3 regions of the Crassaminicella indica genome follow, and region 3 is predicted to be linked to each of the others. Evidence: riboswitches for the same ligand, from Rfam matches in the RefSeq annotation. Region 3 holds a riboswitch; each other region holds the start of a gene.
The links. Region 3 has a riboswitch for cyclic di-GMP ahead of KVH43_RS12700 (ATP-binding protein). Riboswitches for the same ligand answer to the same signal wherever they lie in the genome.

Region 1 (5,722 bases), 220 kb from region 3:
CATTGAGTACTAGGAATGATTCCTTCATGCTTACCTACAGAAATAATCCATTCAGAGTGATCTCTGATTTTATTTGATGTATTTTTCTTTTGAATAGTTTTATTATATGCCATAATTCCATTTCTATTGTTGAAATCTTTTTTATCTGAATATATGTCAAAATTATTTACTAAAAAATAGTTGTATAGTTTTTCATCAGCAATTGCATAAACAGGATTAGATAGAATGCCTCGCAAAGCAAATCGTGAAAAATCGATATTATTACGGGTTTTCATATTATTTTGAATGCAATATGTTTCAAGTTTACTTAATGATTTGAATTCTAAAAACTTATGAAATATTATTTTGACTATTTCTAATTCAGTAGGAACAGGAAAAAGTTGAAAAATTTTTCTTCGTTTATTATTTAAATCAGTAATTTCAACTGATTTCGATATAAAACCTATAGGAGTTGTACCACCAAGCCATCTACCTGTACGTGCAAGCTGAAGCATATTATCTCTTATGCGTTCTGCAATTGTTTCTCTTTCAAGTTGTGCAAAAACAGAAGCTATATACATCATTGCACGACCCATTGGTGTTGAAGTATCAAACTGCTCGCGAATAGATATAAAAGCTATATTCTTATGATTTAATATTTTCATGGTATCTGAAAAGTCAGAAATATTCCTAGATATTCTATCTAGTCTATAGCACATCAAAATATCAAATTTGCCTTTTTGAGCATCTTTTAGCATTCTTTGATATTCTGGTCTATCTATATTTCCCCCAGAGAAACCTTCATCTTCATAGATAATAAATTTTTCAATAGGATGAAAGTGCTTAAGTGCGTATTCTTTGCAAAGTTCAATTTGATTTTGTGTAGATTCACCTTTTCCTGTAAATTTAGATTTTCTAGAATAAATTGCTATATGCATAATATCACCTTTCTATTAAGTTCTTTACTATAATATTATTTTAGGTTATAAAAAAAAGAAGCAAATAATTATTAAATTTCAAGAGATTATTTCCGAGGTAATAGTGAAAATACGATAGATATTAGCAATAATCAGCATAATAGTAAAAAAATTTACCGATATATAAGGAAATACAGCTAAAAATAATAAAATTCAAAAGACTATGTAAGATGTATTGATTAAGTATTTTATAATATTAAAAATAAAACCTGTAGTATAGTACAAACTAAGGTTGGCATAGATTTTATATGAGGTGATAGTATGAAAGTTAGAATATTTTTTCCAGATACATTAGAAAAACAAAAGGGATTTTATGAAAAAGTAGCACAGGAGCAGGTCAAAATCATAAAAAATTATATTGAAGAGCTTCCAATAAATAAAGAAGAAAAATATAGTCTTTGGGAAGAGATAAAATTAGATATAAAAAAAGATTTATTTAAAATATGAAAGTATAATTTAAAATAATTACTTCCGAGTAGAAAAATATAATAGAACAAAACACGTTATAAATCATACTTTAGTATAAATTGAAAACGAAATATTAATGACTATACGTTCCAATAAAAAAACAAAAAATGAGGTATCATTACAAGACCCTATTGGTGTAGATAAAGAAGGAAATGAAATATCTTTATTAGATATTTTAGGAACTGAAACAGATAAAGTTTTAGATGAAGTAGAATTAAAGATACAAATAAAAAAATTATATCAAAAAATGGCAAGTGTGTTAAAAAACAGAGAAAGAATTGTTCTTCAATTAAGATATGGGTTAGTCAATGATGGAAGTAAAACCCAACGAGAAATAGCAAAGCTATTAGGAATTTCTCGATCCTATGTTTCTCGAATAGAAAAAAGAGCTATAAAAAAACTTAGTAAAGCTTTTAATCATAATACAAAAAAAATTAAAGATAAAAGTGATAAATAGATGTTAGCATTTTGCTAACATTTCATTTTTAATATACTATATTTCAAAAAAATATTGTAAATTTTTATATTTTTATCACTATTTCCTTGGAAATTCCATAACATAAATTTCTTGTTGGAAAATTAGGGAATTAATGATATAATGTCTTAGGTATATGTTTATTATGATAATTGGTGAAATGTATTTTGTATAGAGGATTTTAAAAATTTAAGAACTATTAACTATGTTGAACTATTTATATTAATTTAAATAGTGATATGTAATGTTAGTACAAATGATACATGGTTATATTTGGACGCCTATACCATGTTGATGTAGTGGCGTAACCGACTAACACTATATTATTTATATATAGGGGGTTAGTCTTTTTGTTTTTTTGAATTATGATTTTTATTATATTATAAAAATATATATTATGAATGGATGATGATAATGCAACCCAAAAAACGATTAGGAGATTTGCTCATTGATGCAGGATTTATCACAAAGGAACAAATTAATGAAGCATTAAAAATTCAAAGAGCTTCTGGAAAAAAATTAGGAGAAATTCTAATCGATGAAGGTTTCATTCAAGAAAAAAAAATGATAGAAATATTAGAATTTCAATTAGGAATTCCTCATATGGATTTAGAAAAGTATTATATTGATGCTGAAATTCCTAAATTGATTAACGAAAGTCTTGCAAAAAGACATTTATTGATTCCTGTAAAAAAAGAAAATAATAAATTATTTGTAGCAATGGCTGATCCTTTAAATATTTTTGCGATGGATGATGTAAGAATTGCTACAGGATTAGAAGTTGAACCTATAATCGCTACAAGACAAGATATATTAAATGCAATTGACTATTATTATGGTAAAGAAAGTGCTGAAAAAGCAGTTGAAGATTTTAAAAATCAGTATAGCTTTGAAGATTTATCAGATCTAGATGAAACCATATTAAATGAAATTAATAATGCGCCTGTTGTTAGACTGGTCAACTCTATTATTAGGCAAGCAGTAAAAGCAAAAGCTAGCGATATTCATATCGAGCCTTTTGAAAGTAATGTTAGAGTACGATTTAGAATTGATGGAGAGCTGCAAGAAATTATATCTCCTGAAAAATCTACTCATTCTGCAATTGTTACAAGAATTAAAATAATGGGAAAAATGAATATTGCTGAAAAAAGAATTCCTCAAGATGGTAGATTTGAAACAACTGTTGATGGAAAAGAAATTGATATGCGTATTTCTACATTGCCTACAGTTTATGGAGAAAAGATAGTTATTCGTTTATTAGATAGAAGCAGTTTCTTAATGTCAAAAAATCAATTGGGGTTTTCTGAAAAAAACTTAGAAATTTTTGATAAAATCATTAAAAGTCCTAATGGGATTATTTTGGTAACAGGACCAACAGGTAGTGGTAAGACTACAACATTATATACAATTCTTAGAGAATTGAATCAAATAAATAAAAATATTATTACTGTAGAAGATCCAGTAGAATATAGTTTGAATGGCATTAATCAAGTACAGGTAAACACTAAAGCAAATTTAACTTTTGCTAATGCACTAAGGTCTATATTAAGACAAGATCCTGATATTATTATGATCGGAGAAATCAGAGATAGTGAAACTGCCCAAATAGCAGTTAGAGCTGCCATAACTGGACATCTTGTTTTAAGTACTATGCATACTAATGATTCTCCTTCAACAGTAGCACGCCTTATGGATATGGGAATTGCACCATATTTGGTATCTTCATCTGTTATTGGAGTAATCTCACAAAGATTAGTAAGAAAAATTTGTCCTGAATGCAAACAATCTTATGTACCAAATGAAATAGAAAAAAAAATACTCAATATTTCTGATGAAACCTTATTGTATAAGGGAAAAGGATGTAATTATTGTAATGGTTCAGGTTATAAGGGAAGAACAGCTATTCATGAAATTATGCTGGTAAATAAAGATTTAAGACTACATATTGATAAGGGTGAAAGTATTGATATTTTAAGACAAAGTGCTATTAATCAAGGTATGATTCCTCTTAAAGAAAATAGTTTTAAATTAGTATTAGAAGGTATTACAACAGTAGATGAATTAAACAGGGTATCCTATAACCTAGATTAGGTGGTGGAATATGAATATACTAGATTTATTAAAAAAAGCAATTGAAAAAAAAGCATCTGATTTACATGTAACAGTAGGTGTCCCTCCTGTATTAAGAATCAATGGAAAATTAGAAAAAATAAATGAAAAAGCATTGGCACCATATGATACTATTGCTTTAGTACAAGAGCTTTTAACTGATCAACAAATTATAGAGTTAAAAGAAAAGGGTGAAATTGACTTATCCTTTTCTTATCATGGATTAGGAAGATTCAGAGTAAATATATATAAACAAAGAGGAAGTTATGGAATGGCTTTAAGGACAGTTGCTTTAAATATTCCTACTATTGATGAACTGGGCTTTCCACAAATACTAAAAGAATTAGCATTAAAGCAAAGAGGATTAATATTGGTAACAGGACCAACAGGTAGTGGTAAATCTACAACATTAGCATCTATGATTGATTATATTAATCAAGAAAAAAGCTGTCATATTTTGACCCTTGAAGATCCAATTGAATACCTTCATAAGCACAATAAAAGTATTGTAAATCAAAGAGAAATTGGAAATGATTCGCATAGCTTTTCTAGAGCATTAAGAGCTGCTTTAAGACAAGATCCAGATGTAATACTAGTAGGAGAGATGCGTGATCTAGAAACTATTAGTATAGCTATTACAGCTGCAGAAACAGGACATTTAGTACTTTCTACACTACATACTATAGGAGCTGCAAAAACTATTGATCGTATTATAGATATCTTTCCTGCACACCAGCAGCAACAAATCAGAGTACAATTATCTACAGTAGTAGAAGGTATCATCTCGCAACAGCTTTTAGAGAGAACTGATGGACAAGGAAGAGTAGCTGCATTAGAAATAATGGTTGCAACATCTGCTATAAGAAACTTGATTCGGGAAGGGAAAACTCATCAACTTCAAACTAATATACAAACAGGTAGCAAATTCGGCATGCAGACAATGGATCATGCTATCCTTGATTTATATAATAAAGGGTTAATTAATAAAAAAACAGCTTTGACCTATGCAGTAGATTGCGATAATTTAGAGCGATTTATGCATATGTAAAAAATAAAGCTAATATTAAAAAACAAGGGGGATATATATGCCCACTTATAAATATAAAGCTATAAGTAAAGCAGGAGAAAGACTTGAAGGAACATATACTGCAAGAAGCAAAAATGAAGTTATCCATATGCTTAGGCAAAATCAAAATCATCCTATAAATATCGAAGAAATAATAGAAAAGCAATCAATAAGCATCAGCTTTTTTAAAAAAGTAAAAATAAAAGATATGGCTATATTTTGTAGACAGTTTTATACTATGCTCAATGCAGGAGTAACTGTTCTTAATGCTTTAGATACTTTAAGGTTTCAAACAGAAAATAAAAAATTAGCTAAAGTTATTGAAGAAGTTTACGAAGATGTTCAAAAAGGATTAACTTTTTCAGAATCTTTAAGAAAGCATAGAGAAATTTTTCCAGATCTATTGATCAACATGATAGAAGCAGGAGAAGTAAGTGGTACTTTAGATATTATTATGAATCGCATGGCTATTCATTATGAAAAGGAAAACAAAATTACCAATAAAATAAAAAGTGCAATGATGTATCCAATTATATTGAGTATAATATCAATTTTAGTAGTTGTATTTTTAATTATATTCATTATGCCTACCTTTATAGGACTGTTTGAAGGTAGTGGAGTAAAACTACCTCTTCCAACAAGAATATT
Region 2 (5,722 bases), 1.2 Mb from region 3:
AAGAGAACGCATATAACAAAAAGCTTTAATATTCTCAGATTATGATGATTACTAAAAAGAACCACCTTTGTTTTAATGGAAGTACACCAATACACCCAAAACAAAGAAGGTTCTTTTTATGTCTTTACTTAATAATAAGACAATTTTTAATAAAATTGCACAGGTAATTGATGGTTTATCTTCAACTAAGTGGAACTAAAAGCCTAAGAGAACTAATTGATAATACATATCTAAGTGTCTATCTTTTGCATTATTTAAAAATCATACAAAAAAGTATTTCTGCAGCATATTCAAACCCTACTATTGAAATTATTAATCCAAAAATTTCACAATATATTATATGTATATTTTCTTCTTTTTTATCGTTTCTTTTATGTTTAAAAGATTTCATTACAATGTCAGGATTAACAAAAAATAAAAATCCACCCATTCCGATACTTGACCATCTTAATATTGTACAAGCTCGCTCTTGGATTGAATGAAATTCAAAATTCATACTTAAGTGTCCAAATAACATTGTAACGAAAAACAATAAAACAAAAATAATTCTAATTAATAAAATTTTATACTTTTCATTCATGGTAAATCTCCTGTTAACCATTAGTTTAGGTCAATTATACCACATATTAACAAATTATAGATATTGATTTTATAACTAAAAAACCCTTAAAAAGGTATGGTTAAAAATAACAACTGTACCTTTTGTATATTCCTCATCAATTCTTCTTGCTTCTTCATCAATTGTTTTTGGTTATTTTCAACAAATAACAAGCTTTTATCTTTTTTTAATTCTTTAAAAAACTCTTCTAAAGTAATATTCCTTTTAAAAATATATTCTGCTACTTCTCTGCCTACATACCTTATATGCCAGGGTTCATAACTATACCCTGTAATAGCTTCTTTCCCTTTAGGATATCTTACAATAAAACCGTATTTATAACTGTTTTCTTTAATCCACTGACCTTCTTTTGTATTTTCAAAGGCTTCAACTAATTGAAATCTTACGCTTTTACTTGTAATATCCATAGCTAAACCTGTTTGGTGTTCGCTTTGCCCTGGATAAGCACTAATTTTAGCAGCTGCTTTTTTTCCTATGGTCCTAACCTTATAGTTAAAAATAGCCTTTTGCCTTCTGTAAGACCTATATCCAGATAATCCATAAAGCTCTATTCCTTCCTTTTTCGCAGCTTTAAATAATTCCTCTAAAGCTAAAGCTGCTTCCCTTCTCATTTTCTTTTTAGGGTGCTTCCCTTTAAATGGAAAAGGCACCTTTGAAAATACCAAATCCTTTGGTACATAATTTGATGGTAAATTTCTATTTTTATTTACCAAAACAAGTAGATCATCAACATTTTTGATCATTTTTATATTATTTTTTAAATAAGTCGTTCCCTCTAAGGAATATTTAGCAAAAGCTTCTTGTTCTTCTAGTTCTTGTGCAATAGTTAAACCACTCATCATGATAAATACTACAGCAACAAGCACTAGAATATTAAATGCTTTATTTATTGCTATCATTAACATGCCTCCCGCTAGTCAAAATGCATGAATATTATAAAAAACCTAGTTTCCTTTTAAAAGAAAACCAGGTTTTAAGATTATTTTATATCTCCATGAATTTCAGTATCTGTTTTCTCAATGATTTTATTATCCTCATCAACAAAAACTACCCTCGGCTTAAAGCTTCTTGCCTCCTGCTCATCTATCCAGCAATAAGCAATAATAATAACTGTATCCCCTGGCTGTACAAGTCTCGCCGCCGCACCATTTAAGCAAATCACTCCACTGTTAGGTTCTCCTTCTATTACATAGGTTTCTAGCCTTGCACCATTACAATTGTTAACAATCTGAACTCTCTCTCCCGGCAAAATCCCTGCTGCATCCATTAAAGTCTTATCAATAGTAATACTTCCTACATAATTCAAATTTGCTTCTGTTACTGTAGCTCTGTGTATTTTTCCTTTAAACATATTGAGCATCATTTGTTATTCCTCCTCGTCTGTTCAAAATACCATTCCTAAGACTGAGGCTTACTATCAGTCCCTGTCCAAAGGATCAGTGCAAAATTTTTTGATGCATAGTATTTTTTCTAAAACATTAAGGTTTGACTCTTTTGATATCAACCAAATTCATTTTAACATACTATATTTATAAATACAAATTGCTTTTTATAGGTAAACAACATCAACATAAAAAAAAGAAATATATAAAGATAAGTGAATGACTTCGATAACTTTTGTAAAAAAACTTACTGAAATTTCATAAAAAATACGTTAAGAACCTTCATTGTTTGAACGAAGTGAGTTTTGAAGGTTTAGTATTTTTTCATGGAATGAAGTTTTGTTTTTTCAAAAGTTATCTGGAATGAACTATCTTTTATATTTCATTTTGAAGTTGGATCCCTATAACTATTGTTCTGACAGGATAAAGCTTTATAATCTAGTAAATTATTGAAAACTTTAAAGTTATTACGTCCACAAATCTTTGCTTGATACATAGCAATATCTGCATTCTCCATTAAGGTTTCCATATCTACACCATGCTGAGGAAATATTGCAATACCCATACTGCATGTAACATACATTTCTTCTCCTTTTATAGTAAAAGCTTGTGTAAATACATTAACCATTCTATTGGCTATTGCAATAATCTCATCAGTTAATTCAATATCTTCTAATATAATCATGAATTCATCTCCACCAAGCCTAACTACTATATCATTTTTTCTAACACTTCTTTGCAGTCTAATCGCAACCTTCTTTAAAAGTTCATCTCCAGCAGCATGACCTAACGTATCATTTGCAACTTTAAATTTATCTAAATCTATAAACAAGACACCAAGCATACTTTTTTTCTTTAGAGCTTTATGAATAGCCAATTTCAGTCTCTCTTCTCCATATCTTCTATTTGGAAGCTCTGTAAGAAGATCATGGTAAGCTAAATACTTCATTTTTTCTTCATATTTCTTATGAGCACTTACATCAATTATACGAACTAATATATATGCATTTTCTAATACGTGAAATCGTTTTATATGTAAATCAATCCAAATATTGTTAAGCTTCTCATTCATTATTGCCAACTCTTTATTTCTATTTTTAAAATATTGTTTGAAATGATTGTACGGTATTTTCTTTTGAATATTACTAAGGATCAATTCATCAATCCCTCTTCCAATTAATCTATCTTCTTTATGAAACAACTGTATTGCCTTAAGATTGCATTCTATTACCTTTAATGTATCCTCCTCTAAAATTAAAATTGCATCCATCATCTCATTGAATGCAGTCTTCTCAAATATACGTTTCTTCATATCCTTATTAATTCTGTAATATGATATTAAATATGTAAATATTAGTATGCATATTAAATATGATAAATATGTCAATTTATCAATGCATGTACTAGATGTAACAAAAATACCTATACAATTAATCAGTAAGGTTACAACTACATATACTTTTAAAAGCAAAATTTTATAAAGAAATGTAGTCCCTACTCCTATAACAACAATATAAAACAATGATGTAGTTTCTGGGAAATTTTTCATCGCATTTCCTATAAAAAAACAAATGCTTATTAAATAAAAAACTGCGAAAAATAAAGTATTAAAGCAAGCTCTTTCTATTTTTGTCTTTACTAATTTTGATATCAATATAAGCACCCCTTTTGATTTCAATAAACCCATAAAAATAGCCCCTATAAACCATAGGCGCCTTGTACTTTATCATGATAAAATTACACATCAATCTATGCTTCGGCAACCTGGCAATCATAGAAAAATCCTTAGACCCATGGCTTTGCGTCCTTACCTTTCGATAAGTTTGCTATTTACAACATAAATCATTCAATTATATCGTTATTTTGTCCTATTTATTTTTATAAAGCTAGGACTTTTGTACTATTATTTGTTTTTCTATATTTTTTGAATTTTTCCTTCTTTTTTGAAAATTTATTTTGAAAATGTTTTCCTGTTTAATCTATATGTTTTTTTACTATGGCTTATGACTCCGTTACACAAAAAAATAAACCAAACAATAAAGTTTGATTTATTCATCACAAAGCAACGTTTTATATAATCTTCGATTATCTAAAGACCATATTGGATCTGTAAATTCTCCCGGTTGAATATTTTTTAAATGGTCTTCCATATCATACATCCTTGCATCAATCATATCAATATAATGTAGGAGTTCTCCTTCTGGAATCATAGGCTTTTTAGGACTTCCAAATTCCGGCTCATAATGATGGCTAAGTACCATATGCTTAAGGAGCATAATAATTTCTTCATCAGCTCCTAATTCTTGTCCAACTCTGCTTATTTTATTCATTCCCATACTAATATGCCCAAGAAGTTGTCCTTCTTTGCTATATTCTGCAATTCCTAATTCATCTGAATCTAGTTCTTCTAGCTTTTCTATATCATGAAGAAGAATTCCTGCAAAAAGGAGGTCTTTATTCACATTTTTATAAACTTCAATGAGTTTTTCTCCAGTTCTCAACATTCTAAGTATGTGGTACATAAGTCCTGAACGGATAGCATGATGCAATGATTTAGCTGCTGGATAATACATTAGCTTTTCTTTTGATTCTAATATAACTTTTTCTACAATTCCCTTTATATCCTTATTTTTTATCTTTTGCACATATTCATAAATCTCATGAAACATTTCTTCTGCCTTTATAGGTGCAGCTTGCACATAATCTTCAATATTTTGCTTATCATCATCATTTGCTAATCTAATCCGATTGATTTTTAATTGTAGCTTTCCCTTCCATTCCGTTACATTTCCTCGTACTTTTATCAAGCTTCCTATAGGAAATTCTTTATTCTGCCCTTCTTGACAATCCCACAATTTACCATTTACCTCTCCTGTCTTATCTGATAATGTAAAATCTAAAAAATTTTTATTATTAGCAGATAATTTCATTTCTACTTTTCTCACAATAAAGAAGCCTTGTATTTCATCTCCATTTTTAAATTCCTGGATGCTTTTTTCTTCAATCATTTTTTCTCCCTCCTACAATACACTTTCTATATCATTTTATAATTTTTTATACACTTTTCCAATGTTTGTGAAGATTTTTTTATAAAAGTTATCAAAGTCATTCACTTACCTTTATTTATTTTTTTAATGTTGATGCTATTTATATATATTTTTGTTTAAATATATTTGAAATTACATATATAAGAAGAATAGTGGGGATTATAGAAACAGGGATAGATGGTTTATTTACAAGGTTTATAATATAGGAGGAAGACTTTGAAAAAAACAAAAATAATGTTCATTGGAATAGCTACAGGTTTTATAAATGGCTTATTGGGTTCAGGTGGAGGAACAATCATTGTTCCTACATTAGAGAGAATTTTGAAGGTAGAAACACATAAAGCACATGCCACTGCAATAGCAGCTATATTTCCAATATCACTAATCAGTGCTATGATTTATATTAAAAATCAAAATATAGAATGGAATACTACAGCTTATATTACAGTAGGTGGAATAGTAGGTGGATTTATAGGAGCAAAATTATTAAATAAATTTCCTTCTAAATGGCTTCATCGAATATTTGGAACGGTTATGATTATAACAGGTATAAGGATGATTTTTGGATGAAACTAATTATTATCGGTTTTTTATCAGGAGTTATTGGTGGAATAGGTGTCGGTGGAGGGATATTACTGATTCCAGCTTTAACAATTTTATTTGATATCAAACAA
Region 3 (5,722 bases):
TTCTACTACCTTCTTACTATTATGCATTGATTCTACTGCCTTATCTATTTGAACTACCATTTCATTTACCAATGAAGAGATTTCATTAGCTCCTATATTTGTTTGTTCTGAAAGCTTTCTAACTTCTTCTGCTACAACAGTAAAGCCCTTTCCATGCTCTCCAGCTCTTGCTGCCTCTATGGCTGCATTTAATGCTAATAAATTTGTCTGATCTGCAATATTATTAATTGTACTAATAATTTCTCTAACTTTTTTTGAAAGTCCATTTAATGACTTTAATATATTCGCTGTTTCATTAGATACATTACTAATATTTTCAATAGCTTCAACTGTATCCTTAACTTTTATTCTTCCTTGCTGTGCAACATCCATAGTATGCTCAGAATTATTTTTTGCTTTAAATGCTCTGCTTTGTGCTATTTGTATCAAGCTAGAAAGCTGAACTAAAACCTCAGATATTTCAACAATTGAATTATTTTGACGTTCTGCATTAGATGCAACTACTTGGATATTAGATGTAATTTGTTCAGCTGATGCACTTATTTCTTCAGCAGAGGCAGAGATTTCCTCAGAAGAAGCTGCTAATTCTTCTGCACCCTTTCTAACATGATTTATTATATTAGATTGATGTTTTATCATATTATTAAAATATTCACCTAATACTTGTATTTCATCATTTGTAGTTATTTTAGATCTAACTGTTAAATCACCATTTCCTGCTTTTGTCATTAATTTTTCTAGCTCTTTAATTGGATTGATTATATTTCTTGTTATTAAAATATAAGCTACAAGCATTGAAACAAGTAACGCTATGGCAGTTATCACTATTGTATTCCTTCTAATTTTATTAGCTGCTGACATATATTCATCATAATCAGCAGTTACTGCCAAAATCCATTTATTTACAGGAATAAATTTTACAAATTTTCTCACTCCTTCATATGTATAATAACCTTCACCCGTTTCCCCCTTCTTCATTTTGTCTACTAAAGCTTTTAATTCTTTATTATTTGCATTCCCTACATTTTCTTTTAATATTTTTTCAGCTTTTGGATGATATACAAGTAATCCATTTCTATTAATCATATAAGCATATCCAGTTTTGCCTATCTTTATTTTAGAAGCATGCTTATAAATATTTTCAAATTTAATACTTCCAACAACTGTCCCCACTACCTTTTGATCTATCCTTAAAGGATAAGCAACAGCTATTACAGGTTTATTCGTGATTTTAGACAATATGACATCACTTTCAGCTTCAGTTCCTTTTAAAGCATTTTGAATATAATCAAAATCACTTAAATCCATATTAAAATTTTCACTTTTATTGCTAATAATACCTTTACCAAAGGCATCTGTAATAATTAATGCTTCTACATAATCACTGTTATCTTTTTGTAATTCTGATAAATATTTAAAAACTTTACCTTTCTCTGTACTATCCCCTGCTGCAACTTTAACCAAATCTTCATTGTGACTTAAAATTTCAATATACTTATTTACCGAATTAATTGTTTCATTAATAACATCTGCTGTTTTTATAGTAATTTCACTTAATTTTTCTTCAGTTGTATCCTGTATTGAATTTGAAGTCATCATATACGAAGTAGTGCCTAAAATAATGAGCGGTACAGCTATAAATATAAAAAACATAGCAACTAATTTTGTTTTCAAACTTATTTTCATCATATTCCTCCTTATCTTAATTCTGAGCTTTATTCTTTTTAGCTGTTAAATACTTTTGTATAATTAAAATATTATTTTTAAACTCTATTTTATCTGCCATACATTTTATAAGAAACAATCCCCTTCCAGAATCATTTAATAAATTTTCATCATATATTGCATCTGGAATATTTATGTTTTTAAACCCAGTCCCTGAATCCTCTATCTCAAACTTTATATTTTTTTCATTAAGTACATATCTTAAATAAATAGGTCTTTCTACACAACACTTATTTCCATGCTTAAAAGCATTTGTTAAAGCTTCTATAAGCATTAATCGAATATCAAATGATTCTTCAAAATTCTCTATCTCTGTAATAATTTTATCAATAACATCTTTATGTTCATCTAAGCCATATAAAATAATTTCATCTTTTTTTATTCCCACAATCATCATCACCTTACTTTGCTTCTAATACATTTGTAAAAAAAAATAAAATTTTCAAATATTACTATTAAAAAAATCTTTTACAATAATATATTTGTTAATTTTCTCAACTTTAATATCGCTCATCACCCCCCAATAAATTATTGAAAAATATACATTAAAAAAACATCTATGCTTCCACAGATGCCCAAAATTGCTAAATAAAGAATATTCTCTATATACTAGCATTGTTCGGCAGTCTGTCAATCATAGGATTACAATCCCTTAGACACATGACTTTGCGTCCTTACCTTTCGATAAGTTTGCTATTGTCGCAATATCTATCATTTAATTTTTACTGTTATATTTATAAAAATTTTTTAATATATTTTTCTATATATTATATAATTCTACATATATAGATATATATTAACATCATTGTTTATGTTTGTAAAATTATTTGCTTATTAATTATAATAATAAAAAAGTCATGCTTTTAAACACAACTCTTTTAAATTTTGTATTTTTTCAAAAATACTATTTGACAAATTTATAATTTTTCTTTATAATTTCATTTAACAATAAAATATGCTAAAGCTGTGATTAAGAGTAGTACATTTCATTGAGAATTACAGAGAGTCAGGGATTGGTGGAACCTTGATATTCAAAATGATTTGGAATGGGCTTATGAGCGGAAGCTGAAACTTTAGTAGGCAACACGGTTTTCTCCCGTTATAGAGATAGGATATCGGATTATTTCCTGTATCTGAAAAAGAGAAAATTTTTATTTTCTAAATATGAGGTGGCACCACGTTGATTCGTCCTCTATATGTATATACATATAGAGGATTTTTTATATTCTTGAATTTTAAGGAGGAATTGAATTGAAAAAACGAGAAAATTTTTCTTCAAAGCTTGGATTTATACTTTCTTGTGCAGGGGCTGCCATAGGGCTTGGGAATGTGTGGATGTTCTCTTGGAGATTAGGAGAATATGGAGGAGCTGCATTTTTAATTCCTTATTTTATATTTGTATATTTTTTAGGCACTACCGGACTTATTACAGAAATTGCTTTTGGGAGAAAATATCAAAAAGGTGCATTAAGTGCCATAAAAACTGTTTTTAAAGAGAAAAATTTAAAATTTGGAAGCCTATTAGGAAGTATTCCTCTTGCTGCAATGACAGGAATCTTTATTTTCTATATTGTAGTAGTTGGATGGATTTTCAGATATTTTTATGCTTCCCTTATAAATATCTTTCAAACAATAGATATTCCTACATACTTTGGAAGCTTTGCCGGAAGCATAGCAACAGTTCCCTGGACAATCTTAGGGATGATTGCTACAGTTTTTATACTTTGTATGGGAATTGGTTCTGGTGTAGAAAAAATTAATAAAGTAATTATGCCTGGGTTATTTATTTTATTTGTTGTTTTATTGATAAAATCGTTAACTCTCCCAAATGCGATAGCAGGTGTAAAATATCTATTAATGCCAAATTTTTCATATCTCTTAAAGCCTATTACTTGGGTTATGGCATTAGGACAGGCTTTCTTCTCTGTATCTCTAAGCGGTGCAGGAATGGTAGTATACGGGAGTTATTTAAAAGAAGATATAGATATTCCTTCATCAGCACGAAGCATAGTCATTTTTGATACATTAGCTGCACTCATGGCTGCCTTTATTATTATTCCAGCTGCATTTTCCTTTGGCCTTGATCCTGCTGCTGGTCCACCACTTTTATTTATTACTGTACCTAAAATATTTACGCAAATGACAGGTGGCTATATTTTTTCTATTATATTTTTCTTAAGTATTGTATTTGCAGCTATCTCCTCTGCAATAAATATGATGGAAGCACCTATTGAAGCTTTAATCGAAGAATTTCATCTTAGTAGAAAAAAAGCAACTATTTTAATAGGTTTAATCTGTTTATGTATTTCAATCCTTTTAAGCATCAACATAGATTTATTTGGAGCATGGGCTGATTTTATGAGCATATATTTAGCTCCTATTGGTGCAAGTATTTCTGCTTTTGTTTTTTATTGGATTTGTGGTAAAACTAAAGCCTTAGAAGCTATTAATCTAGGCGCAAAAACTCCACTAAAAAATAGCTTTTTAATTTTAGGAAAATATATTTATATTCTTGTTGCAGTTTTTATTGTAATTTTAGGAGCTATCTATGGTGGTATTGGTTAGACCTATTTTGAAATTAAAAGCTAAGGTTGTGCTTAGATATTAAGCACAACCCTTTTATAAACAAAGATGATTTCTTTTTTTGTATTCATACATCAATTTATCTGCTCTAGCCATTAACTCTTCAATACTTACTGGATTTTCAGGATCAAAATATGCAGCACCTATACTAATAGATATATTAAAAGGATAGTTGCTTTCTTCATTAAATGCTCTTTGTTGATCTAAAAGCTTATTTATAAACTTTTCAATATCCTGCTTTTTTACATCTATAGATAAAGCTACAAATTCATCTCCTCCGATTCTTGCAAGAACATCATTTTCATGAAAAGTATTTTTTAAAATCTTTGCAGTCCCAATCAATGCACAATCTCCTTGATTATGAGATAAATTGTCGTTAATATGCTTCATTCCATCAATATCAATAAAAAATAATAACATTCCTTTCTTATTACGTCTTGCAAATTCAAATTTATGTCTAATGATACTAAAAAATCCTCTTCTATTATAAAGAGATGTAAGTTCATCTGTAAGGGATTGAATTTTTAATTTTTCACGAAGATGTACCTTTTCAGTAATATCTCTAATAGATAAAAGATATGCTTCTTTCCCTTCCCAGTCAGTTTCTGAAATACATACCTCTCCAATAATTTGATTTCCATCCATAGTTTTTATTGTAATTTCTTTAACACCATTTTTAATAGTACTAAAATCTAAAATATCAAATGTTAACTCTTCATATTTTTCACCAAATATTTTTTTTGCTGCAGGATTTAGATACAGTATCTCTTTTTGACGATTAATAACTACCAAAGCATCTATATTGCTTTCAAGAATACCTCTATAATTTTTTTCAAGCTTTCGAATAGTTTCAAATGCTTTTTTTAATTCATTATTTGCCTCTTCAAGCTCCTTACTCTTTTGTACAGCATTTTCGAATGTAGAAAGCAAAAGATCTATTATTTGTATTCTCTCCGAATTTATAAAATGCTTTTCTCCTGCAAAAAATACTTCTATACCCATTTCGCTAATTTTATTTTTTCTCAATTCTATATTCACAAGCATATGCTGAATTCTTGAAAGGAGAAATCTTTCATTATATGGTTTTGTTATAAAGTTGTCTGCCTTCACCTTTAGTCCTTTTATCACATCGTTAGGATCTGAAAGGGATGTCAATAGAATAACTGGTATGTGGTTGAATCTATCATCCTCTTTGATTCTTTTACATAACTCATATCCATCCATTTTAGGCATAAGTACATCTGTTACTACTAAATCAGGCATATATTGATAAATATATTCTAAAGCTTGTACCCCATTATTTGCAATAATTACCTTATAATTTCTTTTCTCAAGCATAAATTTAAGCTGCTGTGCTTGTGTTAAGCTATCTTCAACAACCAAAATCTGTATTTCCTTGTCCATTTTTTATATT

Region 1: linked by a shared signal. The riboswitch ahead of KVH43_RS11620 (GspE/PulE family protein) and the one ahead of KVH43_RS12700 (ATP-binding protein) in region 3 are both predicted to bind cyclic di-GMP.
Region 2: linked by a shared signal. The riboswitch ahead of KVH43_RS05345 (GGDEF domain-containing protein) and the one ahead of KVH43_RS12700 (ATP-binding protein) in region 3 are both predicted to bind cyclic di-GMP.

The regions. Positions count from the first base shown of each region.
Region 1 covers NZ_CP078093.1:2,439,604-2,445,325, forward strand. Annotated here, with positions in the region: gene KVH43_RS11605 (recombinase family protein) at 1-917, opposite strand, end outside; gene KVH43_RS11610 (hypothetical protein) at 1,218-1,403, shown strand; gene KVH43_RS11615 (sigma-70 family RNA polymerase sigma factor) at 1,483-1,881, shown strand; cyclic di-GMP riboswitch class II at 2,140-2,222, shown strand; gene KVH43_RS11620 (GspE/PulE family protein) at 2,308-3,990, shown strand; gene KVH43_RS11625 (type IV pilus twitching motility protein PilT) at 4,001-5,056, shown strand; gene KVH43_RS11630 (type II secretion system F family protein) at 5,094-5,722, shown strand, end outside.
Region 2 covers NZ_CP078093.1:1,129,985-1,135,706, reverse strand. Annotated here, with positions in the region: gene KVH43_RS05365 (NADH-dependent [FeFe] hydrogenase, group A6) at 1-16, shown strand, start outside; gene KVH43_RS05360 (hypothetical protein) at 251-580, opposite strand; gene KVH43_RS05355 (M15 family metallopeptidase) at 667-1,518, opposite strand; gene panD (aspartate 1-decarboxylase) at 1,599-1,982, opposite strand; gene KVH43_RS05345 (GGDEF domain-containing protein) at 2,384-3,688, opposite strand; cyclic di-GMP riboswitch class I at 3,757-3,839, opposite strand; gene KVH43_RS05340 (3'-5' exoribonuclease YhaM family protein) at 4,050-5,009, opposite strand; gene KVH43_RS05335 (sulfite exporter TauE/SafE family protein) at 5,265-5,618, shown strand; gene KVH43_RS05330 (sulfite exporter TauE/SafE family protein) at 5,615-5,722, shown strand, end outside.
Region 3 covers NZ_CP078093.1:2,659,482-2,665,203, forward strand. Annotated here, with positions in the region: gene KVH43_RS12695 (methyl-accepting chemotaxis protein) at 1-1,686, opposite strand, end outside; gene KVH43_RS12700 (ATP-binding protein) at 1,703-2,113, opposite strand; cyclic di-GMP riboswitch class I at 2,344-2,430, opposite strand; T-box leader at 2,683-2,921, shown strand; gene KVH43_RS12705 (sodium-dependent transporter) at 2,977-4,290, shown strand; gene KVH43_RS12710 (diguanylate cyclase domain-containing protein) at 4,345-5,712, opposite strand.